Regions from separate parts of the Vibrio sp. T11.5 genome, predicted to be linked through region 3. Evidence: predicted binding sites of a transcription regulator. Region 3 holds the regulator's gene; each other region holds the start of a gene.

Region 1 (7,851 bases), on a different contig from region 3:
ACATTGAGCGCCTCCATTTGCTCATCCGCCTTGGACAGTAGATCGCCAACATCGTTGTATCTGTGCTGACTTTGCGCTAACCATGCTTGAAGCATGCACAATTTCGGCTCGCTGTAGAGCTGTTCAGGGGCGAGGGTGTTGATCGCTTTCTCTACCGTCTGCAATTCGCCACCATTGAACATTTTCCAACCAGATTGACTCAAGATGTCCGCAGTAAGCTGGTGGTTCCCGGCTTTTTGCGCATGCCGAAGTGCTTGATGCGGAGAAGATAAGTTTAACCATGCCTTTGCAGCGGTTTGATGCAGTTCTTGCTCTTGCTGAGGAATACGTGCTGAGCGCTCATGGGATAAAAACTCAGCAAATAGATTGTGGAAGCGGTACCAGTTCTGCTCACCTTCAAGCGGGTGGATAAACAGACCATAGCGATTGAGTGACTCAATCATACTTAGGGCATCATCACGCTTTGTCAGAGCTGATACTAACACATCATTGAAGTGATCAAGGACAGAGCATTGCAGTAGAAACAGGCGTGTTTCTGCATCCAATAGGTCAAACACCTCTTCCACCAGATAATCCCATAGATGAGCGTGGTTAAACTGTGAGAACGACTCGGCAGATTGTGCCAGTGTTTTATGTTGATGCTGAGCTTGAAGTGCGATCAACTGTAGTGCAGAGGGCCAGCCTTCTACGTAGTTTCTCAAGTTGTCAGCAGTGATATCATCAATCCCATCAGCGATTCGTTGGTTAAAGAATCGGGTGGTTTCTTCGGTATCGAATGCCAGCAATTCGTCGCTAATCTCTATCATCAGGTCGCGGACCCGTAAGTTTGCCGTACCAAGCGGCGGTGTCGCACGGCTGGTGACAACCAGCGTGAGATTGTCAGGCATGTGTTTGAGGAAAAAACGGATGGCCTCATGAATTTCATCGTTAGAGATAAGATGATAGTCATCCAGAACCAGATAACACTCTTGATGGAAATTGGCGAACTCGGCAAAGACTTCACTAAAAAGAGAATGAAGTGACGAAAACTGGCGCTTTTCTGCCAGCTTCTGAGAATTTGGGCAGGCGTTGTGTGTCGCCTTATTCAATGCCTTTAGCAAGTAGTTGATAAAACGGAATGAGTCGTTGTCGCTTTCATCAATACTGTACCAGCCAGTATTGGCTTTATCAGACAGCCACTGCGAAGCCATTGTCGTTTTTCCGTATCCTGCTGGCGAGCGGAATAGTACCAGTTTGTAGCAGGGGGCTTGCTGTAATAAATCGAGAACTCTTGGGCGGACAATTGCGTTGTGTAAACGTCCCGGACGGGTTAATTTCGAAGGAATCCACATCTTCTTTTCCCTGTTCTTAAACACTCTTGAATCCAGATTCTATTCAGAGTGTGTGGATGAAAACTTAGTCAGTTAGACCTAATGACAGGGATGTTACTTGAGAACAATAGCGACAGTTATTGATCAACCACCAGATTTTCGCGTATTTCACATTTTCCCTGTCTCTACGCCCTGTATTTGTGATTTTTGTCACCTTATGCTGAATCTATAAGTAAGGGTTATCGCTTCTTCTGCACCAAAAGTAATGAAAGTTGCGTAAACAACCCCCTCAATATGTGATCGAATATGCATATTGATTATTTTGTTGAGAATCACAACACCTTACCTTCATACATCAGCGCTAAGGTGAAACCCGTTGATGGTGTGATCTTTATCACCAGAGCTAAGGTGTGGACTCGTTTGATTTGAGAGTTAGATCACTGAGATTCTGGTCATACGCCCTCTACGCCCTGCATCCTCCTCCTAATAAGCCGTGTATCTGGGAGGATGTTTTGGTTGTCGTGTCAATGCACGATATGTCTCAGATGGATTAAACCCAATAAGTGAGATTTCTCTAATGAAACCTACGCAACAGAAAAATTTTGATAAGGCGTCATTTCAAGCAAGCGTCAAGAAACATTTGACCGCGACTTACGCTACGACGGTCGAAAAAGCCGAAAGCCGTGCATGGTATTTGGCAATGGGCCGAGCTCTGGCTGAGCAGACAACATTTGATATGCTGCAAACTGAGCAGGATGACAAAATCCTTAACGCAAAAAGCGTTAACTACTTATCTCTTGAGTTCTTGATTGGCCGCTTGACGGGCAACAACCTAATTAGTCTTGGCTTATATGAGCAAGTTACGGCAGCAATGGAAGAGATGGGGCAAAATTTAACAGACCTGCTTGAAGAAGAACGTGACCCATCATTGGGCAACGGCGGTTTGGGTCGTCTGGCTGCGTGTTTCATGGATTCACTAGCGGCACAAGAATTCCCAACGGTGGGGTATGGCCTTCACTATGAATATGGTCTGTTTAAGCAATCGTTCCAAGAAGGTCACCAGCAGGAAGCGCCGGACGCATGGCGTTGTGTAGAAGGTTACCCATGGGAAATCGCACGCCCTGAATTAGCTCAGGAAATTGGTTTTTATGGTCACGTTGAAGTTTACCGTGAGGACGGCAAAGAGAAGCGTCGTTGGGTTCCGGGTATGTCTGTAAAAGCGATGCCGTGGGATCTGCCAATTGTGGGTTACGAATCTGATACCGTTTACCCACTGCGCCTCTGGGAATGTCAGGCGATTGCACCATTCTCTCTCGCTAGTTTTAACAATGGTGATTACTTCGAAGCTCAGCACTCGCTGATAGACGCAGGCAATATCACCAAAGTCCTTTACCCGAACGACAACCATGAGAAAGGTAAAACGCTGCGTTTGATGCAGCAATACTTCCACTCGGCTGCATCAGTACGTGACATTCTTCGTCGTCACGAACAAGCTGGCCACACACTGGCGTCACTTCCAAAATACGAAACCATCCAGCTCAACGATACGCACCCGACGATCGCGATTCCTGAATTGATGCGTATCCTGATCGACGAAAAAGGTCTCGGTTGGGATGAAGCTTGGGATATCAGCTCAAAGACGTTTGCTTACACCAACCACACCTTGCTTCCAGAAGCATTGGAAACGTGGAGTGAGTCTCTGATTCAACGTCTGCTGCCTCGTCATATGGAGATTATTTACCACATCAACCACCTGTTCCTACAGGAAGTGCGTCAGAAGTGGCCGGGTGATGTTGCAAAACAGCAGAAACTGTCGATCATTCAAGAAGGCTTCCACCGTATGGTGCGTATGGCGAACCTGTGTGTTATCGGCTCTTACGCGGTGAATGGTGTGGCTGCACTGCACTCTGAACTGGTTAAGCGTGATTTGTTCCCTGAATTTGATGAGCTGTATCCAACTCGCCTGCACAACGTGACCAACGGTATCACGCCACGTCGTTGGCTGAAATTCTGTAACCCGGGTTTGTCTGCACTGATTTCTGACAAAATTGGTACAGAATGGCCAGCGAAACTGGAGCAGCTAGAGCAAATCGCTAAGTTTGCGGATGACGTGAAGTTCCAGAAAGAATTCATGGCAGTGAAGAAAGAGAACAAACAGCGTCTGGCTGACTGGGTGTCTGAAAACATGGGTATCGAACTTGATACCAACGCAATTTTCGATGTCCAGATCAAGCGTTTGCACGAGTACAAGCGTCAGCACTTAAACATGCTACACATTCTGTCACTCTACCATCGTCTACTGAACGATCCTGATTTCGATATGGCGCCACGAGTTGTGTTCTTCGCAGCAAAAGCGGCACCGGGTTACCACTTAGCGAAAGAGATAATCTATGCAATCAATAAGATTGCTGAGAAGGTTAACAACGATCCTCGTATTGGCAACAAGCTGAAAGTCGTCTTCATTCCTGATTACCGCGTTAGCATGGCAGAAATCATCATTCCAGCTGCTGACGTATCAGAGCAAATCTCTACGGCCGGTAAAGAAGCGTCAGGTACAGGTAACATGAAGATGGCACTAAATGGTGCACTAACTATCGGTACAATGGATGGTGCGAACGTAGAAATTCGTGAAGAAGTCGGTGACGACAACATTTACATCTTTGGTCTAGAAGTGGACGGTGTTGAAGCTCTGCGAGCACAAGGCTACAACCCATTTGAGTATTACCACGCAGACCCGCTACTAAAAGCGTCTCTGGAGCTGCTACTGGGTGAAGAGTTTACCCCGGGTGAACCAGGTAAATTACGTGCGACCTACGACAGTTTACTGGATGGTGGTGACCCATATCTATGTTTGGCGGACTTCGCATCCTATGTCAAAGCGCATGAGGATATGGACAAACAGTATCGTGATCAAGCCGGATGGGCGAAGAAAGCGATTCTGAATACGGCACTGGTTGGCAAATTCAGTTCAGACCGATCTATTCGAGATTACGTCAATAACATCTGGAAACTGGAAGCCGTTAAACGCTAGTTCCTAACAACAAAGCCAAGGCTGTGAAGCCTTGGCTCTCTTACGTTACATATTAATAAAAACCCTACATTTTGAAGGTATGTAGTCCTTCGGAGAGAGCGATGAAACAACAATACGCATTACAACAAGTCGCCGAAATGGCAAGAATTGCCGACAGCTACGTTAGCGCGTGGGGAGATGAGGCAAAAGTAGACGAAGAAACCATTCGCTATTTATTGAGATCTTTAGGCTACGACACAACGAATGATGACACTCTTCTGCAATCAGCAGAGAAAAAACACAAGAAAGACGTACTAGATCCTGTGCTGGTGGTGCGTGATGGCGAGCCAGTAGAAGTTGCACTTAATCTGGGCGCAAGTGCCCGTGAAAGCGAGTTCAGCTGGCGTTTAGATACTGAGCAGGGAGAGGTACTTGAAGGCTATCTTCAGTCTCAAATCGTTCGTGACGAGCGTAAAGAGGGTGGCCCTTTAGTGTTTGCATTACCGAATGATTTGGCTTGGGGTTACCACAAGCTGACCATTATTCGTAAGCGTCGTAAGTCACCTTATGAAATGACTCTGATTGTCACGCCAAAATCTTGCTATAAGCAAGAGGAAATCGATGCTGGCAAAAAAATGTGGGGACCGAGTGTTCAGCTATACACCTTACGCACTCAGCACAACTGGGGAATTGGTGACTTCGGTGATCTAAAACAACTGGTGGCTGATATTGCTTCCCGAGGGGGAGATTTTGTCGGCCTGAACCCGATTCATTCACTCTTCCCTGCAAACCCAGAAGGGGCCAGCCCTTACAGCCCATCTTCACGACGTTGGCTGAATATCATGTATATTGATGTCAGTTCTGTTCCTGAGTTTGCACTGAGTATAGAGGCGCAGCAACGTGTGGGTAGTGCAGAATTCCAACACCGCCTGCAAAAAGCTCGCGAATCGCATTGGGTGAATTACACTGAAGTGGCTGATCTAAAATTGAGCGTGTTGCCACTGCTGTTCAGTGAATTTAAAAAGCGTCACTTGGATAACAACACTGAGCGTGCTCAAGCTTTCTTAGCCTTTGTTGAAGAAGGTGGCGACAGCCTAGTACATCAAGCGGCGTTTGATGCTCTGCATGCTTCCCTGCATGCTGAAGATTCCAACATCTGGGGTTGGCCGGTTTTCCCTGACGAGTATCGTCGTTTTGAAAATACCGCGGTTCAGAAGTTTATTGAGCAGAACCTCGATCAAGTGCACCTCTACATGTACTTGCAGTGGGTCGCAGATATCCAAATCAATGAAGCTCAGGCATTAGCGGAAGAGAAAGGCATGTCTGTTGGCTTGTACCGTGACTTAGCGGTTGGTGTCGCCGATTCTGGGGCGGAGACTTGGGCAGATGACGGTAACCTTGTGATGGATGCCAGCATTGGTGCTCCACCTGATGTACTTGGCCCATTAGGACAAAATTGGGGTCTGCCGCCATTGAACCCACAAGTGCTTCAGGAAACCAGTTACGACGCATACATCAAATTGTTGCGCGCCAATATGAAGCATTGTGGTGCGCTGCGTATTGACCATGTTCTTGGCCTACTGCGACTGTGGTGGATTCCAAAGGGTGAAAATGCAACCAAAGGCGCTTACATCTACTATCCAGTAGAAGACATGCTCGCGATCTTGGCACTTGAATCTCACCGTCACCAGTGCAGTGTGATTGGTGAAGACCTAGGCACAGTGCCCGATGAGATTGTAGAACTTCTCCGTGAAGCGGGTGTGCATTCTTACAAGGTATTTTTCTTCGAAACATCTGAAGACGATGGCGGTTACATTTCGCCCGCTCATTATGCGAATCAATCGATGTCTGCTCTGTGTACGCACGACATGCCGACATTGCGTGGTTTCTGGCATTGTGATGATCTTAAGATAGGTGAAGAACTGGGTTTGTACCCAGATGCCGAACAACTTAAAGGCTTGTTCACCGACCGTTTAGAGAGCAAACAGGGTATTTTGGACTCAGTCGCCTGGCATGGTTATCTTCCTGAAGGGGTTGGCCGAGATGCGCAGTATGTTCCTATGGACTCGTATCTTGCAGAAGCACTGCAATTGCATGTTGCAGCGGGTGCTTCAACATTGTTGAGTGTTCAGCTTGAAGACTGGTTGGAAATGGATAAGCCAGTCAATATTCCTGGTACCGTTGAGGAATACCCAAACTGGCGTCGTAAATTGTCGATGAACCTAGATGAAGTGTTTGCTCAAGAAGGGGTAAACCGCATTGCTTATAAGCTGACAGAAGTGCGTGCTAAGGTCAGTAAATAACAGGATCTTATCTCGAATAACATAGAAAAGTATCGACTCTATCACTCTATGTGAAACAGGAATTCGGTAGACTTTCATAATGCTATATTAAGCCCGCATCCATTAGCGGGCTTTGTTTTATAAACCAAAAGCTGTTTACATTGCGCCTCGATTTCAACGCTTTTAAATCCGCGTTCCTGTCCGCAATTATCTACCTCAAAATGTAAGCAGACTTTCGGAGTTTTTTAGAAAGTTAGGTTAGGGAGAGAATAACTTGAAAGCTTCAACACTAGACAAAAAAACCAGAGTGTATAACCAACTTTCACACGCGTCGTATGCGGATCCCTTTTCGTTTATTGGACCTTTTCTGGACCCGGAACACGGTGCACTTCGGGTATGGATGCCTGGGGCCGACAAAGTGGAACTGGTCATTGAAGGCGAAGAACGCGTTGAACTAGAGCGTGAAGAAGCGTCTGGTTTTATTCTGCAGCAGCAACGCGATCTGAAACTTACCCATTACCAGCTCGCTGTTAACTGGGCTGGGGAAGTACAACTGATCGATGATCCCTATCAGTATCATGCTATTTACGCAGAGTACGATGATCTGCATACGCCGAAAGATATGTACCATCACATGGGCGCGCAGTTTGTGACGATTGAGCGTGATGGCAAATCTATCTCGGGCATTCGTTTCCTCGTTTATGCACCCCATGCTTCAGCTTGTAGCTTAGTCGGCGAGTTTAATCAGTGGGATGGCCGACGCACGCCGATGCAGCGTCTCGACTATGGTATCTGGGGTATTTTCATCCCAGGTCTGGAAGAAGGGACTCAGTATAAGTTTGAGCTAAAAGGGCCAAACGGCGAAGGGCTACCGCATAAGGCTGATCCTTGGGGAGCGTATGCAGAACAGTACCCTTCCTTTGCCTCGGTGACTTATGATCACGCCCGCTACGACTGGCAAGATAATCAGTGGCAAAATCGACCAGTCACGGAAAAGCGGAAGGAAGCATTGTCTTTTTATGAGCTTCACGCGGGCTCATGGCGTCGCAATGATCATGGCGATTTCTTGAACTACCGTGAATTGGCTGATCAGCTTATTCCTTATCTGGTCGATATGGGTTATACCCATGTTGAATTGATGCCGGTCTCTGAGCACCCTTTCTACGGCTCTTGGGGCTATCAACCTGTTGGGTTGTTTGCACCAACAAGTCGATTCGGTTCGCCGGATGACTTTAAATATTTCGTTGAC
Region 2 (7,851 bases), on a different contig from region 3:
ACTCGAATCTATATGTAGAATAACACTCATCTTAGGTGCCTTTTCTTGTTTAACCTGTCTGCCATTTTTCTACTTCATGAAGGCAAACACAAACGAGTAAAATGCGTTTACAGGTGAGTAAAATTCATCTAAATTTCCTTTTTATTGTTTAATGAGTCACCATCATGCAAGTTTCTTTACCCGCACTTAAGGCATTTGAGTCGGCTGCTAGGCTAGGCAGCTTTAAGGCCGCTGCGGCTGAATTATCCATATCCCCAACTGCGGTGTCACATCATATAAATAAACTAGAGCAGCGCCTAAACGTTACCTTATTCATACGAAAAGCAAGAAAAGTGATGCTTACGGAGCTCGGCAAAGAACTCGCCGTTGCTACCAGTCATGGATTTCAATCTATTGAAACGGCAATCGAAAAAATTACCACAAAAGATAAAAAAATTAATGTAACCACTACGTCGTCATTTGCTGCTTTGGTTTTGATCCCCGCTCTTCAAGAGTTCTATGCGTTATACCCCGAGATTGACGTAAATATTACAAGTGGTGAGAACATTGATGCTAATAACTTCACCTTACCTATCCGGTTAGGTGAAACTGCTCAACAATCAAGCATGGATATCATCAAACTCGAAGAGTTTAATCTATTTGGCAATACCAACACTGATGCTAAATTTGACCAAAAAGAGAAAATAACGATTTACACCACTGATTGGAAAAACAGCAGCTTACCCAACGTGCCATTGCAATCATGGTTGGAACTTAACGGCTTGGTGAATAAGCAAATTCACGTGAGATATTTCGATCAAGAGTTATTTGGTATACAGCAAGCTTTACTAGAAAACGCTTATGTATTCTGTTCAAGAACGCTCATTCAAGGTTATTTAAAGGCTGGTGTGTTAGCTGAAATGAACACCCTAGCTATCCGTTCTCAGCTTTGTTACTACATAGCGAATAAAGAAAAGCGCCTTTCTCGACACAACTTTAAGTTCATAGAATGGTTACAAGCGTTGCTTGAATAGCTACCAGTATCGCAAAAGCTTTTGCTGCCTGTGCTAAATCATACGACGCGAAATGAACGGGGAGGGAAACTATTTGGGCGCATACTTTTCTGCCAGATCTTTAATGAATCCTTCTTGTTGAAGTTGATCAAACGCTTCCTGAAAGCTTGCAGCCAGTCTTGGGTCAGTATCTTTGTGCAAAGCAAAGTAGCCTCCATTCCCAACTGGGCTTAGGTATAACAGAACTTCGTAATCAGAAAAGGACTCGCCCAGTTTTTCTAAGTAATGGTGAGTTGAAAACATCGCATAACTAATCGCGTCAACTCGGTCATATTGAAGCATTCTGACTAATTGCTCCCCCGAATGAACCTTGTGCAGTAACACATCTGCTCCGCCGTTTTCTAAGAAAAAGTTCTCACCACTGTCTTTATTGACGACGCCAATGGTATCAGAATCAAACGTTGCGTTAATGGCTTCCATCGTGGTTAAGCTATCGAAACGCCCCTTCTTCGCGATTAATGCAATGCGGTTTTCACTCAACACAGGGCCAACCCATAAGAATCCCAACTGCTCTCTTGCCGGTGTTCTGGACATTGAGAACAGCACGGTACCAGGAACCGTCTGTAAGTGTTTGAACCCTCGCGCCCAAGGCAGTACTTGTATCTCATGTCGAGTCCGTTCGACGTTCTTTTTTTCCCAAATCGCCTCTAGGAGCTCAACGTATATACCACTGGCTACGCCATTGTCAGAATAGGTCCAGGGTGGGTATTCTTCGGTTATCCAAATTAACTCTTTCCATGATGTCGCTGAAGCCATCACTTGGAAAGAAAAAAGGAGAACAATCACGTGTAAAAATACCTTTCTCATGACACAAAACCTCGATGAAAGGAGTCCATTATGGAAAGTATACTAGGGCGCTCTGGATTGGTTGGGAAATCAGCGAAAAATGCTGGAATTGAGCCATTGGTGCATGTCCCTAAATCACACGGTTCTTTTCCCAATCCAGTGTAATTGATTGCCAGCAAAACTTGAGTATCGACTCACACAGCTAAATATAATTAGATCTCTAACTAAAAGTTGGTGTCAATGCAGTGCTAATAATTAACCATTCCATAATAACACTTACCGCAGTCGCCACTCAGGGTTGATTTAAGTTTATGAAAAAGTTGAATTTATTGAGTGTCATGACTTTTGAACATTCAACCCTAGGTAGGCTGGGAATCTTGAGTGATATCATTACCAATGAGAATTTGATTTAAACTCTAATAATTAGTGTTCAAATTATCACATAGGCTACATTTTGTGATTTTCATCACAAATAATTAGGCTTAATGACGCCAATTCTTGCCATTTGGACCATGGCTAGCGTGATAATGAACGTGAATTTGTTTAGAGTACAAAGTAAATGCACATTCCTATGATCATTTCAGCACCTTGGGTAGTGTTTCCTGAGATCGGAAAAGGGACCGACAATTTTGGTTCGTTTAGTGAGCCTAGCGCGGATGACGGTGACGACATCTTTAACCTCATTGCCAAATGTCCACCACTTGATACTAACTCTTCGTATTGTAACTTCCTGCAATCAACCCACTTTCGGAAAACGTGCCTGATCGCTCGCCATGAGAATGAAGTGTCAGGTTTTGTTTCTGGTTATCTCAAACCGGAACAACCAAATACTCTCTTCGTATGGCAAGTCGCAGTTTCTCCAAAACATCGTGGTAAGGGGCTTGCGTACCAGATGCTAAGAGCGCTTCTCTCAAGAGAAGCTTTGCAGGAGGTGAAGGCTATTGAAACGACGATCACTCGTGATAACGGGGCATCCTGGGCACTGTTCAAAAAGATTGATGCTAAGAATGGTAATCAAGGCAGCGTTTCGACGTTTCTCGATCAAAAGACGCATTTCAAGGGCAAACACGATACAGAGTATTTGTATCGAATCCCACTAAATACAATCAACCAAGAAGATAGATAAACGGTCTAATCATGGATATTTTTAACAAGAAAGAATCACAAGTACGATCTTACTGTAATAGCTTCCCTGTTGTGTTTACCAAAGCAAAAGGTTGCTGGCTCGAAACCGAGTCAGGAAAAAAGTACCTAGACTTTCTTGCTGGGGCTGGAGCACTCAATTATGGTCATAACAACCCAATATTTAAGCAAGCATTGCTCGAATACATTGAGTCTGATGGTATTACCCACGGGCTCGATATGCACTCTGGTGCAAAAGGGGAGTTCCTTAAAGCCTTACAAAGTTATGTTCTTAGTCCAAGAGGGCTAGACTACAAAGTTCAGTTCACTGGCCCAACTGGAACTAACGCAGTTGAAGCAGCATTAAAGTTAGCCAGAAAGGTGAAAAGACGCAGTTCAGTCGTTGCGTTTACCAATGGTTTTCATGGTTGTACATCTGGAGCATTGGCAGCCACGGGTAATCAGCATCATCGCCAGGGCGCAGGGGTTAGCTTAAACAACATCACGCGGCTGCCTTTTGAAGGTTATGCTGATATTGATGGCCTCACATTGTTTGAAACGATGCTCAGCGACCACTCTTCTGGCTTGGACAAACCTGCTGCTGTGCTTGTTGAAACGGTACAAGGTGAAGGTGGGCTTAATGTCGCCTCAGATGCGTGGTTGCAACGCCTTAGCAAACTGTGCAAACAAAATGACATATTGCTGATTGTGGATGACATCCAAGCAGGATGCGGACGAACGGGCACCTTTTTCAGCTTTGAACCTTCAGGGATAAAGCCTGATATGGTGACCTTATCAAAATCTATTGCTGGCTATGGTCTACCAATGGCCATTGTTCTGATGAAGCCAGAATTAGATATTTGGAGCCCCGGTGAACATAACGGCACCTTCCGTGGTAATAATCACGCTTTTGTGACGGCCACTCAAGCACTCGAAATGTACTGGGCTGATAGCCAACCATTCGAACAGCACATCGCAAATTGCTCTGCCTTAGTTGCTGAGCAAATCTCCTCAACTCTAGTTCGCCATCCTGATTTGTTCGTAAAACAAAAGGGGCGTGGAATGATGATCGGCATAGAGTGTTGCAATGGGCATTTAGCAAGTGAAGTAGCAAAAACATGCTTTGATAATGGCTTAGTGATTGAAACGGCCGGGCCGAATAATGAAGTTATCAAATTTTTTGCGCCACTAACTATTACAAAATCTGAGTTAAAACAAGGCTTAGATATCTTCCAAAATGCGGTTGAAATCGTCCGCCAACAGCAATTTAAAAAAGCATCGTAATTAGGGAAATCAATGATTGTTCGTACATTAGAAGAATGCCGTGACAGCCAACGTAGAGTCGCGTCAGAAACTTGGGAAAGTGTCCGCATGTTGCTTAAAGAAGACAACATGGGCTTTTCATTTCACATCACAACTATTTTTGAAAATACAGAGACACACATCCATTATCAGAACCATTTGGAATCGGTCTACTGTATGAGTGGTGAAGGTGAAATCGAAGTGGTAGGGGGCAAGACCTATCCAATTAAACCAGGGACGCTATACATTTTAGATAAGCATGATGAGCATTACCTTCGCGCTTACCAAGGTAAAGAAATGGTAATGGCGTGCGTGTTTAATCCTCCAATCACGGGAAAAGAGACTCATGACGAGAATGGTGTTTACCCACTGATTGATTAGCAACTCGCACAAGCTGGGCCTAGAGACGGCCTAGTAACACTCTCTTAATACTATCAGCAAAAGGACCTATCATGACTTATACCGTAGAGAAAATCGGCGGTACTTCTATGACAGCATTCGATGCTGTTCTAGATAATATTTTGATTAAAGATAACGATGATCAGACGTACAACCGGGTATTTGTGGTATCCGCTTACGGTGGGATCACCGATGCCTTATTAGAGTGTAAAAAAACAGGTAAGCCAGGTGTATATCAATTGGTGGCTCAACGAGAAGAAGGTTGGAAGCAAGCGCTGGATTATTTAGAGCACAGAATGCTTCTGGTTAACGAGAATATCTTTGCCGATCCAATGAATCGTCTTCGTGCAGATAAATTTATCCGCTCACGAATTTCCGAAGCGAAAGTATGTATCTCAAACATACTGGAAACTTGCCAATATGGGCAGTTCTCACTTCGCCACTACCTTCCACAGGTCAGAGAGTTTCTTGCTTCTATTGGTGAAGTGCACAGTGCTTATAATACGGCGTTGAAGCTCAAAAACTGTGGTATCAATGCAAGGCTTGTTGATCTGTCTGGTTGGGATACACAGATACCAAAGAGCCTGGATGATTGCATTGTTGACGCATTTTCCAGCATAGATTTAAGTAAAGAGTTACCTATCGTTACGGGTTATGCCTCCTGTGAAGAAGGGCTTATGTCGACTTATGACCGTGGCTATAGCGAAATGACGTTTAGCCGGATTGCTTCAATCACCAAAGCGGACTTGGCCATCATTCATAAAGAGTACCACTTAAGCTCCGCCGATCCGCGTGTTGTTGGGTCTGCCAGAGTGAAACCGCTGGGTGAAACAAACTATGACGTTGCCGATCAGCTGGCCAATCTAGGTATGGAAGCGATTCACCCTAATGCAGCGGCCGGCCTACGTGAAAGCGGTATTGAACTTCAGATTAAGAACACTTTCGAACCTCAACATCCGGGGACACTGATCTCTGGATCTTTTCGTCCAACCATGGATAGAGTAGAAATCATTGCAGGCAAAGAGAAAGTGTTTGCTCTACATCTGTTCGACCAAACCATGGTCGGTTGCGTTGACAAACTCAGTTACGAACTTATGCAAATCATCACCGATACGCGAGTAAAACTGGTCGGCAAGGAGATGAATGCGAACTCCATGACCTACTATCTCACTGGCAGCAGTGAAGCATTAAATCAGGTACTGTACAAAACGGAGAAAAGGTTTCCCAGCGCCAATATTAAAGGTCGAATGGTTGCACTGCTCTCCGCGATAGGGTCGCAGTTTGATACCAACCAAGCGCTTGCAAAAGGTGTATTGGCGCTTATGGAAAAAAACATCACGCCCATCGCCGTGCATTCTTCCGTAAGAAATGTGAATGTTCAGTTTGTTGTGGATGACGATGAGTATCAACCTTCTATTTGCGCGTTGCATGAGGTGTTTTTTGACCAGCAAACTCTAGTACGCAGTGTCGCTGTTTGATCGCTAACCAGTCCCTCTTTTCACTGCGTTCAATGCGAATGAAACGTTTGAGCTAATCTGCGGTCTTTCTAACTTTAAAGTGCCGCTCTTTGTTCCTGAATGAGCTTTCATTTAGTATTGAGGCTAAACTTAACCTCATACTTACTAAAAAGGCCTGCGTCCATGACCTGTCGTCCTCAAGTACGGAAAAAACCGAGAGACTATTGTGAAGTACAGTTTTAATTTCGAAGACGCGAGTCAGATATTTGTTGGGGCATTTGCGCTCGCGGTCCCAATTTCTTTTTCAGAAGAAGCTTGGCGTATGGGAGAAACATTGCCGTTACAAAACCTATTTATGCTGCTCTTGTTGTCAATGGTTTTTCTTGCTTTATACACCTTTGAAAGTGTATTTCAGCGTAATATCGTCAATCGTAAATTTGTTTTCGTACTGCGTATCGTTGTTGCCTATCTCATCACAACTTTAGTGGTTATGCTGGTTCTGTTTTGCATCAATAAACTTCCTCTTATCTCAGAGCCGCTAGTTGCACTCAAACGAGTCATTATTATCTCTATGCCAGCGTCCATGGGAGCGATTGTTGTTGATAGCTTTGATAAGGAATGAGTGATGCTTCTTACAGTTGGAGCTATGAGCTAATGCGAATGAGTACTCACTAAGCTTGGTAAAAGAGATAGCTCGATTATGTCGGAAGATACCGCAATATGGATGTGTTTATAGAAAGAGTAGGGGTTAATTGGCATTTATGAACTGTTGAGCGCTTGCAAACAACCTATCGCAGTTTTTTTCTGTTTGGTGTACTCGGGAGTGCCTTCCACCATAGCATCAAGAGTGTCTTTAGCTTTATTGTATTCAGCTACCATAAGAGAAAATTTCTCTTCAAAGTTGCTCTATTTAATTTTCTTAATTGATTTCTTAGCCGCTGGTTTCATTTTCATTTCATAGATCCCATAGTTTTTTCTGCTCACGCTCTAATAGAATATTCTCGATCTTCTTTCTAATCTCGTGAACGGTTTCTTTACGCTCACCGTTTTCATTACTTTCGACAATTTTTGCTTTCAAATCACGTTTCGATGTTTTTTTCAAAATATAGCCTCCTAGGCCTAAAAAATAGCAAAATGTCCTATGACTACATTTTGTGAATTCATTATTTTTCCAGTACCTTCGGACTCAAAAAACGAAAAGTTTAAGCAAGCCGTATTTGTTCTGGGAAGGATGTGACGTTTTAAATTATCACTATTTAACTGATTTATGGTCGAAGACCAAGAGGTATTATTGCGATAAAGATAATATTTAATTTGGTACAATTAGCTTTTTTTCCTAAGGTATTTTTTCTGATTCGTTCTTCGGATCGCTTCACTCCTTCTTAAGTGCTAAAGCAGAGAGATCTCCCCGTAACTAGGAAGTCAGCAAGATCTCTCGAAAATCTTACATTACAGTAACGTCAGCCGCTTGGGGGCCTTTGCCACCTTGCTCTACGTTAAAGGTAACTTTTTGGCCTTCTGTTAATGTTTTGAAGCCATCACTAGCAATTGATCTGAAATGAACAAATACGTCAGCATTGCCGTTATCTGGAGTGATAAAGCCGAAGCCTTTTGTTTCATTAAACCATTTTACTGAGCCAGTCGTTTTATTTGACATGTATATCTCGATAGATTGATTAAAAAAATAAAGCTACTAAATAAGAAATGAAGAAAAAGGGATCACAGGGCAGGAT
Region 3 (7,851 bases):
TTTATCTCATTCCCCCTACTATTCGACGCGATACGAGCAAGAATAAAGCACAAGATTATGATTACCTTTTCTGACATCCAGCTGCTGCGTGGCGGTAAGCCACTGCTGGACCAAACTTCAGCGACCATTCACCCGGGCGACAAAGTCGGCCTAGTCGGTAAAAACGGCTGTGGTAAATCGACCCTATTTGCATTAATCAAAGATGAACTGTCTATTGATGCTGGTAACTTCAGCAAACCCTCTCATTGGGAAATGGCGTGGGTGGCACAGGAAACGCCAGCCCTAGAGCGCAGTGCGATTGAGTATGTCATTGATGGTGATCGTGAGTATCGCCGCCTCGAATCAGAGCTGGAGACGGCAGAGCAACAGGACAAAGGCACCTTGGTCGCCGAAATCCATGGCAAGATTGAAACCATTGGTGGTTATAGTATTCGAGCACGCGCCGCAGAACTGCTTGATGGTTTGGGTTTTAGCCAAGATCAGATGAGCTGGAGCCTCACTCAGTTTTCTGGTGGTTGGCGTATGCGCCTTAACCTTGCACAAGCCCTGCTTTGTCGCTCCGATCTTTTGCTACTCGATGAGCCAACCAACCACTTAGATCTTGATGCTGTGATGTGGTTAGAGCGCTGGTTGCAAAACTATCCGGGCACGCTCGTACTGATCTCACACGACCGTGATTTCCTCGATCCTATCGTGGGTCGTGTTATTCATGTCGAAAACCAGCAACTCAATGAGTACACGGGTAACTACTCTTCGTTTGAGGATCAGCGTGCGCAAAAGCTCATCTTGCAGCAAGCACAATTTGAAAAGCAGCAAAAGCAAATGTCGCATATGCAAAGTTATATCGACCGCTTCCGCTATAAAGCCTCAAAAGCTCGCCAAGCACAAAGCCGTATCAAAGCCCTTGAGCGTATGGAAAAAGTTCTACCTGCTCAGCTTGACAACCCATTCAGTTTCCAATTCCGCGATCCCGATGCGTTGCCCAACCCAATCATTATGATGGATGAGGTCTCTGCGGGTTATGATGACAATCTGATCTTAGAAAAAATCCGCCTCAATCTGGTTCCTGGTAGCCGCATAGGTCTACTTGGACGTAACGGCGCGGGTAAATCCACCCTAATCAAACTGCTTTCTCGTGAATTGAACCCTCAAGGTGGCGATCTGACATACTCACAGGGGGTTAAGATTGGTTACTTCGCTCAGCACCAGTTAGAGACACTGCACCCAGAAGAAACACCACTGCAGCATATGATGCAAATTGCACCGGATAAAAACGAACTTGAGCTACGTAATTATCTGGGCAGTTTTGGATTCCAAGGTGATAAAGCGCTAGAAAAAGTGGCCCCTTTCTCTGGCGGAGAGAAGGCTCGCCTCGTACTGGCTCTGATCGTTTGGCAAAAACCAAACTTATTACTGCTTGATGAGCCGACCAACCACCTAGACTTAGACATGCGCCAAGCTCTCACGCTGGCTCTACAAACGTTCGAAGGTGCGATGGTGATTGTTTCACACGACCGCTACTTGCTGCGCGCGACCACAGACGATCTCTACTTAGTTCATGCTCGTCAGGTTGCCCCTTTTGATGGTGATCTGAATGATTACTACAAGTGGCTGACAGAACAGCAAAAAGCTGAACGCCGCGAAGCGCAATCTGCACAACCAGAAAAGAGCAACATCAATAGTGCCGCTGCCAAAAAAGAACAAAAGCGTCGTGAAGCCGAATTCCGTAAACAGACCGCTCCTGCACGCAAAACACTTACTAAACTTGAGGCTAAGATGGAGACCCTTGGTCATCAATTAGCGGAAGCAGAAACGCAATTATCTGATAACTCGCTGTATGAAGCGGAAAACAAAGCTAAACTTAATCAGATATTAACCGTTCAGAGTCAGGCCAAAGCCGAACTGGAAGACGTCGAAATGGAATGGATGGCGCTACAGGAAGAGCTGGAGCAGATGGAACAGGAGTTTAACGGTCAATGAGCTCAAAGCACGCATCAACATCTCTGACACTAGAGCGCTTATGGCAGTTCAGCCTACAATATTACAGTGTTAGGGAAGTCAAAGATGCGTGCCTGAATTTACAAAACCAGTTCAAAGGCAATGTAAACTTGCTGTTGCTGCTGAAATGGCTTGATGAGCAGCAAGCTGCCTTTCTCGATGAAGACTGGCATAAAGTCGAAGAATGTTTGGGGCGCTCAGAAACCTTGTTACACAGCTATCGCGACCTGCGCCGTAAGCTCAAATCTCATGTTTCTGATACCCTCTACAGAGAAGCTTTGCAGTTCGAATTACAACTCGAAAAGCAGCAGCAGTCTGATCTGGTCGACTGCATCAATAGTATAGAATTACAGAATAACCAAGATGAACCGCTGACGTTAAGATATTGTCGTCAGCTTGGCGGAGAACATTTACACGCCGTTTTTGCCCAATCCATCGATGACCTCACCCACTGACAGGCTTTCTTATGACTCAATTTATTGCTGCCAAAGGATTAGCCAATCCGCACCTGCAAACTCTAGCGCCACGATTTATTCGCAAAAAAGCGCTATTTGAACCACTGTGGCAAACCCTGAATACTCCAGATGGTGATTTCCTCGATCTGGCGTGGAGTGAAGACTGGCAAACTGAACACGCGAAGAAAAAGCCTGTTTTTATCTTGTTTCATGGCCTAGAAGGGTGCTTTTACAGCCCATATGCCAATGGCTTGATGCACGCATTTTCTCAGCAAGGTTGGCTATCTGTGATGATGCATTTCCGTGGCTGTAGCGGTAAACCTAACCACCGAGCACGGGCATATCACTCCGGTGAAGTAGAAGATGCGCGTTTCTTCCTTGAGCAGCTCAATCAACAAGTGCCGAACGAAACCAAAGTCGCCGTTGGAATTTCGCTCGGTGGCAACATGTTGGCTAACTATCTAGCTGAGTACAATCAAGCGCCTCTGCTTTCTGCGGCGACCATAGTGTCGGCACCACTTGACCTATCGGCTTGTTCAGAACGCATCGAGAAGGGCTTTTCCAAGGTTTATAAGACCTATTTACTCTCATCGTTGAAAAAAACGGCTTTGCGGAAACATCACCTAATTAAAGGCGAACTCGATGTGTCTTACCAGAGCATTAAGCGAGTCACCAAGTTGTTTGAATTTGATGACTTGATCACTGCGCCACTGCATGGCTTTAAAGATGCACAAGATTATTATCAACGTTGTTCGGGTATCCACAAATTGAAAGACATTCGCATACCGACACAAATCATCCATGCTAAAGACGACCCTTTCATGACCGATGCGGTGATCCCTAAGTATGTCCTCCCTGACAATATCGACTACCGGCTGTTCGAACAAGGTGGACACGTTGGTTTCTTAACTGGCAGCGCACTCAAACCTAGGTTCTGGTTAGAAGAAGCGTTACCAGCCTACTACCAAAGTCTGGCGGTTTCTGGATAATAGCCCTCAACTTTTCGAGCATAAAAGACAGAGGTATTTATGATCGTTCCATGGCAACAAATTGACCCAGACACACTAGACAACCTGATTCGTGAGTTCGTCCTTCGCGAGGGCACTGACTATGGTGAACTGGAAATATCCCTACCAGACAAAGTCGAGCAAATAAAAAGCCAGCTCGAATCAGGCGAGGCTGTTGTGGTGTTTTCCGAGCTTCACGAAACCGTCGATATTCAACTCAAGCAAAAGTTTTAATTTAAAACACATCATACCGTGCCCTTCCAATAAAGCGTGTTATAGTGACATGCAACAAGGGACAGTTATTTACAGACAAGGTTTGTCATGTCAGCAAAACATCCAATCATTGCCGTCACCGGTTCTTCTGGTGCAGGCACTACTACGACATCTGAAGCGTTCCGCAAAATGTTCAACATGATGAACGTCAAGCCCGCTTGGGTCGAAGGTGATAGCTTTCACCGTTTTACTCGCCCAGAGATGGATGTCGAAATTCGTAAAGCCCGTGAGCAAGGTCGTCACATTAGCTACTTTGGTCCGCAGGCCAACGACTTTCCGGCGCTCGCAGAGTTTTTCCGTAAATACGGTAACGAAGGGACAGGTCAGGTACGTCGTTATCTGCACACCTTTGATGAAGCCGTACCATACAACCAAATGCCGGGGACCTTTACGCCGTGGCAAGAACTGCCAGAAAACTCTGATGTGCTGTTTTATGAAGGCTTACACGGTGGCGTCGTTGATGGCGATGTGAATGTCGCTCAGCACGTCGATTTTCTGATCGGCATGGTACCCATTGTCAACTTGGAATGGATCCAAAAGTTTGTCAGAGACACCCGTGACCGCGGCCATTCGCGTGAAGCGGTGATGGATTCAATTGTCCGTTCGATGGACGACTACCTCAACTACATCACTCCTCAGTTCTCAAGAACTCACATCAACTTCCAGCGTGTTCCGACCGTCGACACTTCCAACCCACTTAATGCTAAAGGCATCCCAAGCTTAGATGAAAGCTTTGTTGTCATTCGCCTACGTGGTATCAAGAATGTCGACTTCCCATATCTGCTGGCGATGATTGACGGTTCATTTATGTCACGTCACAACACGCTCGTGGTGCCGGGCGGAAAAATGAGTTTCGCTGTCGAGCTGATTGTTCGCCCTATCTTGCAACAGTTAATTGAAACCGGAAAAATTGGCTAAGACTCGCGTTCTAAACACGATTACTTTTCATACCGTGATCATGTGCACATTTTTGCGTAGAAAATCGTAAGATGTACCCGATTAAAATCAAGAAATAGATTTCAAAAAAAGATACTATTTGAAACCGAAACAAAGATGGCTTGCAGCATTTGAAAAGTGCTCTTATCCTAGTAGGTCTTGATTCAAGGCTTAGCTAAAACATGGAAAGTAGCAAGCGTACCCTGCAGAGGAAGTGAGATATTATGGTTCTAGGTAAACCTCAAACCGATCCAACATTAGAGTGGTTCCTTTCACACTGTCATATTCATAAGTACCCATCAAAAAGCACGCTTATTCACGCGGGCGAAAAAGCAGAGACTCTTTACTACATTGTCAAAGGTTCTGTGGCTGTACTTATTAAAGACGAAGAAGGTAAGGAAATGATCCTTTCTTACCTAAACCAAGGTGACTTTATCGGTGAACTTGGTTTATTCGAAGAAGACCAAGAGCGTACGGCATGGGTTCGTGCCAAATCTCCTTGTGAAGTAGCAGAAATTTCATTCAAGAAATTCCGTCAGCTAATCCAAGTTAACCCTGACATCCTGATGCGTCTATCTGCACAAATGGCAAGCCGCCTGCAAGTGACCAGTCAGAAAGTCGGTGACTTGGCATTCCTTGATGTAACAGGCCGCATCGCGCAGACACTGCTTAACTTGGCAAAACAGCCAGATGCAATGACGCACCCAGACGGTATGCAGATCAAGATCACTCGTCAGGAAATCGGTCAGATTGTTGGCTGTTCTCGTGAAACCGTAGGTCGTATCTTGAAGATGCTAGAAGAGCAGAACTTAATTTCTGCCCACGGTAAAACAATCGTTGTTTACGGTACCCGTTAATTTCGATTAACCGCTAAGAATTTAAAAGCCACCAATGGAGACATTGGTGGCTTTTTTGTTTGCTTATGTCATCCCCGAGAGGGAGGGACGACCGAGTTGGGGATCTCTTCAAACAAGCAGGTAAATCTATAAAGATTCCCTACTCCCTCCTTCGTCGGTCTATGGAATGACGACTGTTTCACCAGGGCGCAGCCCGAATCTCGAAGCGCAGCGTTCCCGAGGACGAAGTCCGTTCTCAGATTTTCCTACCCGTTAGTACTCTCGAAGATCTTATCAGCAGAGGCTGCAACAAATCCTGGGTAGAGTTCACCGTTACTCATCGGGTAGCGCTTAGCAAACTCATAGAAGCCACCAGGAATCATCTCAGTCCCTTCTGTGAAGGTCACTGGCACTTTATCTGCCATGGTGGAGGATTGCTCAAGCAGCACGTCAGGTGAGCCTTTTACTTCACCGCCTGATTCGTTGATCGTAAAACCAGCTTCACGTAGGTGATCATTGACACCTTTCACTTCCTCAAACGCATCTAATTGATTGACACTCACTGTAAAGTGGTTGGCACCATAGCCGTGTGCCGCCAGCCAGGAAGCGTATTCACTCTCTTTTGCTAGTAACTGGTAATCAGCAAAACTCAGATCCCACAGACGCCCACCAGACAAGAACTCATGACCTTTGAGTTTATCGGTGTCCAATTGCTCAACTAGCTTGGCAACGATGGCCTGAAGCTCTGGAGAACACTCGTTCACTTTTAACTCACTGATAAACACTTTCGGCTGTTTTGGATCTGGGTGCTCAAAATGTTTCGCCACTAACTTCTTGCTTTCGAACTCATAATCACCGCATGGCTTGTAGCCCACGTCGATAAATGGTTTGGCCAGTGTTTCAATACCTAAAGGCGCTACGTTAAATGTACGCAGGGCGATGTGGTCATTGATCAGCGGCTCATTTTCCTGAAGCAGCTGGTGAACGTTATCAGCAGAGGGACATAAGCGTTGAATATAGTCATTCCATAACGACTGGAATAAAACTTGTGGCGTCATAACGCCTCCTTGTTTGGGTTTGTCTACGTTAACGGAGTTATACTTATTGTTGACTGAATTTTTTATAAAGGAGGCTATCTGACCAAATTTATCCAGAAATCTGATCAGATAGCCTTCAACCTGTGACGTTTAAAAACCTCCCTAAAAGGGAGGCGGTAAGGGAAACCCTTAAAATATATTTATAACTCAACACCCGGGCTTAAGGTCGCGGGTAGTAGTGTTTCTCCCCCTTCCATTGAAGCCATTGGGTACGCGCAGTAATCTGCTGCGTAGTAAGCGCTTGGTCGTAGGTTGCCCGAAGCACCAGGACCACCAAATGGTGCATCACCGCTCGCGCCAGTTAACTGACGATTACGGTTAACAATACCAGCGCGGATGTGGTCAACAAAATAATCCCACTCGCTGTCGTCGGTGGAAACGAGACCAGCCGACAAGCCAAAGCGCGTATCGTTTGCCAGCTCAACGGCTTTTTCCAAGCCTTGGTAACGCACCACTTGCAGTAGTGGACCGAAATACTCTTCATCTGGCAGATCAGCAATTGGCGTCACGTCAATAATGCCCGGAGACACAAATGCCGCTTCACCCGCTTTGGCTTCTAGCAAACTCACGCCGCCAAGGCTTTGTAAGTTGGTTTGCGCATTAAGAATAAAGTCAGCCGCGGCTTTAGAAATTTGAGGGCCCATAAATGGTGCAGGCTCAGCGAAAGGTTGATCAACACGAATCTTCTCTGTCGCTTCAACCAGCTTAGTCACCAGTTGATCGCCTTTTTCACCAACAGGTACGTAGAGACGGCGGGCACAAGTACAACGTTGACCTGCACTGATGAAAGCAGACTGAATGATGGTATACACGGTTGCATCCAACTCGCCATAATTCTCAGAGATCACCATAGGGTTGTTGCCACCCATTTCTAGCGCCAACATTTTACCTGGCTTCCCTGCAAACTGACGATGCAGGATATGACCTGTATTGGCACTACCAGTGAACAACACACCATCAATGCCTTTTGCATCGGCGAGAGCAACACCCGTTTCCTTCGCGCCCTGAACAAGGTTGATGACACCGGCTGGTAAACCCGCCTGTTGCCAAAGTTTCATTGCGAATTCGCCAGTCAATGGCGTTTGCTCAGATGGCTTAAATACAACCGTGTTACCTGCTAGTAATGCTGGCACTATGTGACCGTTTGGCAGATGCCCTGGGAAGTTGTAAGGGCCGAATACCGCCATCACACCCAAAGGACGATGACGTAGGACAATCTGGTTGCCAGCGGCTTCGCGTGTCGCTTCAC
Region 4 (7,851 bases), on a different contig from region 3:
ACACGTGATGCGCAGTCCAACTGTCCCGGCGACTAGTTCTGTGATAGGTAACGTCTATTGGAAAAATTGTTGTTTTCAATTTAGTAAAATCAAGAAATTAGACAACAATTACAATATGGCAAGGGTGACTTGCTCTTTAAGGAGATACAAATGGAATCATTGAAAGTAAGAGATTACATGACACTGCAAGCCGTGACGTTTAAACCTGAAATGTCACTAAGTGCTGCGCTGGAAAAAGTGATGAAGTCGAGTTATCTCGGTGGACCGGTTATTAATGAAAAAGAACAAGTGATTGGTTTTCTTTCAGGGCATGACTTGCTAGATAAACTGGTTAAGGTCAGTTACTACTGTCAGGATACTCACATTGTGTCGGACTGCATGCATCCTGATGTTATTTCGGTTGGACCCGATACCTCAATTATTGAGCTGGCAGATATGATGCAAGTGGGTAAACCGAAAGTGTATCCGGTGATTGATAACGGCAAACTCGTCGGCATTATTACACGTCGTGATGTACTCAGAGCGGTGGCGAAGAATCTCGACGATTGCTTTAAACATCCAGTATAGTGGTGTGTTATAAATTTTAGAAAGAGGCGCAACGATGCGCCTCTTGTTGTTATTGATATCAGCAAAATCCTTAGGAGAAGCATGCAGGATCAGAGCGCTAAATTTGTTGAAGGCTCAACCATGCGCCACATACTAGTGATGTCAGGGGCAGGCTCTGTGGGTTTAATGGCCCTGTTTGTTGTCGACTTACTGGATATGTTGTTTATCAGCATGTTAGGGCAAGTTGAATTAGCTGCTGCGGTCGGTTTTGCTGGTACATTGGTGTTTTTCTCCACCTCTATTTCTATTGGTACCTCGATCGCTATGGGGGCATTAGTCTCTAAAGCGATAGGGGCTAAACAGCGTGATCATGCAAGGCGATTGAGTAGCAGTATTATTGCCACGGCTTTTGTTATCAGCAGTGTGGTCAGCGTGGTTATGTTTCTCTACATTCCTGAATTGCTGCACGCGATTGGTGCAAAAGGGTACGTAGCAGAGCGTGCAGAAGCTTATTTGAGGATTCTTATTCCGAGTGGGCCAGTAATAGCGATTGCTATGTCCGCGGGCGCGGGCTTAAGAGCCGCGGGAGATGCGAAACGTTCAATGTGGGCGACCTTGGCTGGCGGTATTGCAAACGCCATTCTCGATCCGATTTTCATTTTTGGTTTTGGCTGGAATGTGGAAGGTGCGGCTATTGCCACTGTTTTTGCTCGTTTTACCGTACTGTTTTTCTCCATCACCCCTTTAATTCGTATTCATCGGTTGGTGGCACCACTTTCGCTATCTGCGTGGAGCAACAACCTTAAAGCTATTCTGACGATTGCAATTCCGGCCGTGATTACTAATATCGCTACTCCGATTGGTAACGCGATTGTTACTACATCGATTGCACAATACGGCGAAGACTTTGTTGCAGGTTATGCGGTAATCGGACGCTTGATCCCAGTGTGCTTTGCTGTGATTTTTGCTTTGTCGGGTGCGGTCGGGCCTATCATAGGTCAAAACTTCGGAGCGGAGCGGATTGACCGGGTACGAGATACGTTAAACAACTCGCTGATTGTTACGACCACTTACACGATTTTGGTTTGTCTCATTCTCTACTTCGCACAACCTTTAGTGATTTCTGGGTTCAGTTTAATAGGAGATGCGGCGGTTATTGTCTCTGCCTTTTGTACTTATGTGGCCGCAAGCTTTATTTTCAATGGCGCTCAATTTGTGGCCAACACCTCATTTAACAATCTCGGTAAACCGCTCTATTCTACAGCGCTAAACTTAGGTAAAGCGACGTTAGGGACGTTACCGTTTGTCTATTTAGGATCGAATTGGTTCGGGGCATTGGGCGTGCTGTATGGTCAAGCGCTTGGTTCGATTGTGTTCGGCATCCTAGCCACCTTGGCATTGCGCATGCATTTAGCCGACTTAATCAAAGGTGGGACTGCAGAGCTAGTGGAGGAGGACCCCTCGATCACCAGTATTAATTCGCAACCGTTTTGTACTCATGACGCTGTCTTGATTGATGAAGTGGCGAGACAGAAAAAAATTTCTCCTCAAGACATAAAAAATAGTTGACCTTGGAGCTGACTCCAAGGTTTATGATTAAGGTGTACATTCAATGGAGATAAGTTTATGTGCACTAAACATCAAGCATGTCGTTCAGACAAAGTAGCGGTTAACCCATCAAATACTCACTCTTGTGCCAGTCCAAAATTTTCGACCATTAAGATGGCAGGCGTTGAAACGTCAGATTCGGACTGCTGTAGCTCAGACCGCTGTGGCAGTGGCACTGATCCAGCCGATGAGGAAAGTGACTCCGGTCTGTCACAAAACCCTCGAATGACACAAAGCTGGAAAATCGGTGGTATGGACTGCCCATCCTGCGCGCGAAAAATTGAAACTGCCGTTAACAAAGTTGATGGTGTTGTTGAAGCAAAAGTTCTGTTTGCGACAGAAAAATTGGTTGTAAAAGTAGACCACTCTGGTGTGGCGCAACTGGTTGAACAAACTATTCTTGATACTGGCTTTAGCTTTGCCAGTCCCAACTCTTCTTCTAATCAAAAAACGACTTCTGGTTGGAAACATATCTTCAAGCAAAACGCCCAGATTATTGCTATTGCATCGGCGATGGCGGTTGCGGCAGTGCTCAAACCGGCTCTTCCTCTAGTCAGCGAATGGATGTTTATCCTGACGTGTTTGGCTGGCCTGTATCCCATCGGTAAGAAAGCGATTGTATTAGCCAAATCAGGTACACCCTTTGCCATTGAAACTCTGATGAGTGTGGCAGCACTTGGTGCTCTTTATCTGGGGGAGACCGTTGAAGCGGCCATGGTGTTACTGCTGTTCTTGATTGGTGAGCAGTTAGAGGCTTTTGCAGCTTCTCGTGCCCGCAGCGGCGTGCAAGCTTTGATGGAATTGGTGCCGGAAACTGCGACCAAAATTATTGACGACCAACGTGTTGAAGTCTCTGCTAGTGAGCTGCAACCTGGCGATATCATCGAGGTCTCGCCCGGAGCAAGATTGCCTGCAGATGGTAAATTGATCGGTGATGTCGCCAGTTTCGATGAAAGTGCACTCACCGGTGAGGCGATTCCAGTCGAGCGCTATCAAAATGAATCTGTGATGGCTGGGGCTGTTGTGGTCGATAAGGTTGTACGTTTTACGATTACCTCCAAACAAGGAGAGAACGCCATTGATCGTATTCTTCATTTAATTGAAGAAGCGGAGTCACGCAAAGCACCTCTGGAACGTTTCTTAGATAAATTTAGCCGCTGGTACACACCACTCATGATGCTAGTGTCACTGTTTGTGATCATTGTACCGCCAATGTTCTTTGCTCAGCCTTGGGAGACTTGGGTCTACCGTGGTCTGGCGTTGCTATTGATTGCATGCCCTTGTGCTCTGGTGATCTCCACACCAGCAGCGATTACATCGGGGCTGGCTGCAGCAGCAAAACGTGGGGCTCTAATTAAAGGCGGAGCGGCGCTAGAACAGCTCGGAAAGATCGAAACCATCGCCTTCGATAAGACGGGTACTTTGACTAAAGGCAAACCAGAAGTGACCGACATCATCACCTTGGGTGAGGTTCGAGAGTCGGAAGTGCTCGAAAGTATCGCGGCTATTGAGGTGGGTTCAAGCCATCCTCTGGCAGTCTCGCTGGTGAACAAAGCAAAATCAACGGGCATTAACTTACCAGAGGCTTCGGACAAACAGGCGTTGATTGGTAGTGGTGTTCGAGGTGTAGTGAATGGAGTTGTGTATCAAGCGATTGCACCAAGTAAGCTTGGGTTTGAGTTGAGCAGTGACATCGAGTCTCTTATTCAGCAGATGGAAGAGCAAGGTAAGACAGTGGTAGTTGCTGTCCAAAACGAAGACACAGTACTGGGCTTGATTGCTTGGCAAGATACTTTAAGAGAAGATTCCGCCAAAGCGGTGAAAGCGCTGAAAGGTTTAGGTATCAATTCGATTATGCTAACAGGTGATAACCCTCGCAGCGCGCAAGCGATCAGTTCAATGATCGACATTGATTTCAAAGCCAGCCTCCTGCCTCAGGACAAAGTCACCTATGTTGAGGCGCTTTCCGCTAATGCAAACGTTGCTATGGTCGGTGACGGTATCAATGATGCACCTGCGATGAAGGCATCAAGTATCGGTATCGCTATGGGGGGCGGAACAGATGTGGCTCTTGAAACCGCGGATGCTGCAATTACTCACAATCGTTTGATGGAGTTAGCAGGTATGATAGAGCTGTCGCGGGCGACACTGAACAATATTCGTCAGAATATATTCTTGGCTCTGGGTTTGAAAGGTGTCTTCTTAGTCACGAGTTTATTGGGGATTACTGGTCTCTGGGTGGCGGTATTAGCGGATAGTGGGGCAACTGCGATTGTGACCTTGAATGCACTTCGACTATTGAAATTTAAGTCCCATCAGGAATAGCGAGTCACTACATGCCTGACTAAACTCTCAGCCTCTGTATCCATGGTATAGAGGCTGTTTTTTATGCAACATGAGTAGCCTATTTGTATAAAAGTGTGATGCCAAACGATTTTATGTGTAATGTTAATACTGTTTGCGCTCATCAATGTGAGTTTTATCACTCTTTGGTGGGCGTGAGTCAGATAAAGTATTCCAGTACCCAATGAAATTTATAGAACGAACAGGTTCGTGTGTTGAATCAAGTTTCGTCAAACTAAGGAGCCCCCTATGTCTCAAGCCGTATTTCACTTAGGCGTTACTGAAGCTGATCTTGCTGGTGCCACGTTGGCGATCATCCCAGGTGACCCTGCACGCGTTCAAAAGATCGCAGAAGAAATGGAGAATCCGGTATTTTTGGCGAGCCACCGTGAATACACACTTTACCGTGCTGAGTTAGATGGTAAGCCGGTTGTTGTTTGTTCTACTGGTATTGGTGGTCCTTCTACTTCGATCGCTGTCGAAGAGTTGGCGCAACTAGGTGTACGTACTTTCCTACGAGTAGGAACAACGGGTGCAATTCAGCCACACGTTAACGTTGGTGACATGATTGTTTCAACAGGTTCTGTACGCCTAGATGGCGCTAGTCTTCACTTTGCTCCGATGGAATTCCCAGCAGTGGCTGATTTTGAAGTGGCGACAGCGATGAAAGCCGCTGTTGAAGAGTCTGGTGCAAATGTACACATGGGTGTTACTGCATCTAGTGATACTTTCTACCCTGGTCAGGAACGCTACGATACATTCTCAGGTCGCGTCGTGAAGCGTTTCCAAGGCTCGATGAAAGAATGGCAAGATATGGGCGTGCTGAACTTTGAAATGGAGTCTGCGACGCTACTTACCATGTGTGCAAGCTCAGGCTTGAAAGCGGGCTGTGTTGCGGGTGTTATCATCAACCGTACTCAGAAAGAGATCCCAGACCATTCAACGCTGAAAGAGACAGAAGCGCGTTCAATCAAAGTTGTGGTTGAAGCTGCACGCAAGATGCTTTAATAGCAAACTTTTCCCTTTCTAAAGCCCTGCTCTTTGAGCAGGGCTTTTTTTATCTCGCAATACACCTGTAACGGGATGTTCGGCTAACTAAAAGCCACTTTAGGGAGAGGTAAATACAAACTTTCTGTCATGTTCGACAACATTTGGTCATACACCTGAGAAATAATCAGGGAGATATCTGTCGTCAGTTGGTAGAGCTCTTCCACTGAAAGCGCCATATCATCAGAAGCACCTATTTCGGACAAAGTATGCATGGACTTTGAGCTTAGCGGTGAGGCAATCGACATTGGACAAATTAAGGAGAGTTGATTAAGTTTTCGTCTCGACTTCTCACAATAGTATTTAACTCTTAGCATTCCCTCCGGGTAGTGTGCTTCTTGAATGCATACGCGTAACTGAGTAAGCACTTCCATACTATCTAACACTTGTTGCCAGTTTAGATGGTATTCGTCACTCAATTCTTCTCTTCCGGATTCAATCAGCCATGCAATAGCCACCTCATCCATCATGAACATACAATGACGGATGGCATGCCCATGAATGACTTGATTGCGCGCAACAGAACGTTGTGACCATTCTTTATGCAGTCCTTTCAGTTTGAGCTGCAGTATTCGATACATAGGTTTGTTTTCAAACTGTGCCACAGCGATAAGCTCACCCGATTTTTCCATCATTTGGTCATAGATTCGTTCTAACTCAGGAAAGCTCTGAGATTGATGTTGAAGGGACAGTGCTTGATGAGTGAACGATCTGTGCTGTCGACTCAGCAGCAAAACTTGCCTAAGTAATACGAGAATGTCGAATTTTCTCTGTAGTGTCGTTTGACGGTGTTTTGAAAAGTGAAACATCGCCAGCAAAATGCCAATGGATATAACGAGAGAAATGAGTACAAACATGACTGACTCCTTGTTGCTTGATACCTCTCAATGCTAGGAGCAGCTTTGATGCCAGAATTTTATCTATTATATTTCAATTACTTATTGTTTTTAGGTGTGCAGTTATGCTCTCAGAAGGTGCACGAATTCACCAAAAGTGTGAAATAGGACACAAAAAAGCCCCGCTATAAAAGCGGGGCTTCGAGAACGAGCTTGATAAGAACTAAGCTTTGCTAAAAGCCGTAAACTGAATCTGAGAATGGTCTTTTAGTATCTGGATAAAGTTGTTAAACGATTCAATCTCTTCCCCTGGAACCGTTTGAGCACGTATCTTCACCTGAGTGGTTACGTTGAGCTTATTGTCTGACTTCATTTCTACAGTGCGTATCATACTACCGTACTTGTGTTGAAATGTTACTGTTGAAGGTAGGTACTTTATAAGCCATGGGCTGTTAGTTAGATCAAACGTATATTTACTGGATACACTAATGCCTGAAAAAGTTTCGCTATGCCACTCATTTTCAAGTTTCATCGAACTGAGTTCATACGCTAACCAAGCATCATTTTCATAGTAGCTGAGCTTCTTTTCTGTAGGATCGAGGAAAGGCTCGAATTCAGCATCTGAGTTGATTTTAAGTAACGCGTTCATATCGTTAATGTGAGTAATCCAGAAATTCGGTATTGTCAGTGAGCTAACCTCAGCATCGTACTCTTCTTCAAGGAACTGTTGTTGTTCCTCCTTACTTCGTGATAGCAATTTTTGACGGTAGTAGGACGCATACTCCCCTTTGTAGATACGAGACTGCTGTTCCAGTTGCCCGCCTTGTTGGTCGAATTGCAATGTGACCTCAGAATCAACCTTCCAACGATAAGGACTTGCGTTGATGCTTTTTGGGCGCTGGTTGTTTTCGAGGACTAAACTGGCTTTACCTTGAATCCAGGTAGGTGTCGACTGCCAATTAGTATAATTATCTGTCGGATCGAGGCAGTATTTTTTGCCGGATAAGTCGAAGCACACTACGACGTGATTAAAGTGATTCATCGCAGGAAGCAACATGGAGCTTTGATTAAAGCGATCTGTATCAACTAAGACAAGTCTTGAATCTATACCAGCTTTCGCTAACAGCGCTTTAAGTAGCGTTGACTTATCTTTGCAATCTCCATAGCGATTATTGATGGTCTCATAAAATGTGTGTGGGGTAATGGAGTGCTCAGCTTCAGACATTGATACGTAGCGAATATCACGAGCGACGAATTCTAGTATTTTGGCTATGAGTTCATCCGTGTTTTTCGCTTTTTGCGAAAGTTCTGCGTACAAGGAATCTAGGCCTCTAACGTCATTTTCCGCTTCTGACATAGCTGCATTTGCTTGATCTATTACTTGCTGCCAATTGGAAAAGTTTGATATTTCTATTCGACCGATGTGGTCCTGCCACCGAGTAGAGTTATCATGCTGATATGATTCGATATT

Evidence for each region. The regulator CRP, encoded in region 3, controls carbon source genes, mostly activating them, when cyclic AMP is high. The targets are predictions, from matches to a motif close to TGTGANNNNNNTCACA.
Region 1: the regulator CRP is predicted to act here: its motif matches at 1,737-1,752, upstream of OH455_RS04770 (glycogen/starch/alpha-glucan phosphorylase).
Region 2: the regulator CRP is predicted to act here: its motif matches at 2,294-2,309, upstream of ectA (diaminobutyrate acetyltransferase).
Region 4: the regulator CRP is predicted to act here: its motif matches at 4,626-4,641, upstream of udp (uridine phosphorylase).

What each region holds. Positions count from the first base shown of each region.
Region 1 is NZ_JAPPTP010000003.1:38,663-46,513, reverse strand. It holds gene malT (HTH-type transcriptional regulator MalT) at 1-1,331, opposite strand, end outside; gene OH455_RS04770 (glycogen/starch/alpha-glucan phosphorylase) at 1,888-4,341, shown strand; gene malQ (4-alpha-glucanotransferase) at 4,443-6,623, shown strand; gene glgB (1,4-alpha-glucan branching protein GlgB) at 6,877-7,851, shown strand, end outside.
Region 2 is NZ_JAPPTP010000001.1:540,744-548,594, reverse strand. It holds gene OH455_RS02535 (FMN-dependent NADH-azoreductase) at 1-30, opposite strand, end outside; gene OH455_RS02530 (LysR family transcriptional regulator) at 165-1,013, shown strand; gene OH455_RS02525 (substrate-binding periplasmic protein) at 1,083-1,859, opposite strand; gene ectA (diaminobutyrate acetyltransferase) at 2,410-2,964, shown strand; gene ectB (diaminobutyrate--2-oxoglutarate transaminase) at 2,976-4,244, shown strand; gene OH455_RS02510 (ectoine synthase) at 4,257-4,643, shown strand; gene OH455_RS02505 (aspartate kinase) at 4,715-6,139, shown strand; gene OH455_RS02500 (DUF2391 family protein) at 6,345-6,740, shown strand; gene OH455_RS02490 (hypothetical protein) at 7,074-7,220, opposite strand; gene cspE (transcription antiterminator/RNA stability regulator CspE) at 7,563-7,775, opposite strand.
Region 3 is NZ_JAPPTP010000020.1:51,015-58,865, forward strand. It holds gene OH455_RS17730 (ABC transporter ATP-binding protein) at 58-1,980, shown strand; gene OH455_RS17735 (TIGR02444 family protein) at 1,977-2,453, shown strand; gene OH455_RS17740 (hydrolase) at 2,465-3,442, shown strand; gene OH455_RS17745 (YheU family protein) at 3,482-3,694, shown strand; gene OH455_RS17750 (phosphoribulokinase) at 3,782-4,651, shown strand; gene crp (cAMP-activated global transcriptional regulator CRP) at 4,894-5,526, shown strand; gene OH455_RS17760 (DUF1338 domain-containing protein) at 5,772-6,563, opposite strand; gene astD (succinylglutamate-semialdehyde dehydrogenase) at 6,743-7,851, opposite strand, start outside.
Region 4 is NZ_JAPPTP010000017.1:25,796-33,646, reverse strand. It holds gene nrtS (nitrate/nitrite transporter NrtS) at 1-36, shown strand, start outside; gene OH455_RS16320 (CBS domain-containing protein) at 151-567, shown strand; gene OH455_RS16315 (MATE family efflux transporter) at 649-2,115, shown strand; gene OH455_RS16310 (zinc/cadmium/mercury/lead-transporting ATPase) at 2,173-4,479, shown strand; gene udp (uridine phosphorylase) at 4,747-5,505, shown strand; gene OH455_RS16300 (hypothetical protein) at 5,589-6,401, opposite strand; gene OH455_RS16295 (DUF3857 domain-containing protein) at 6,604-7,851, opposite strand, start outside.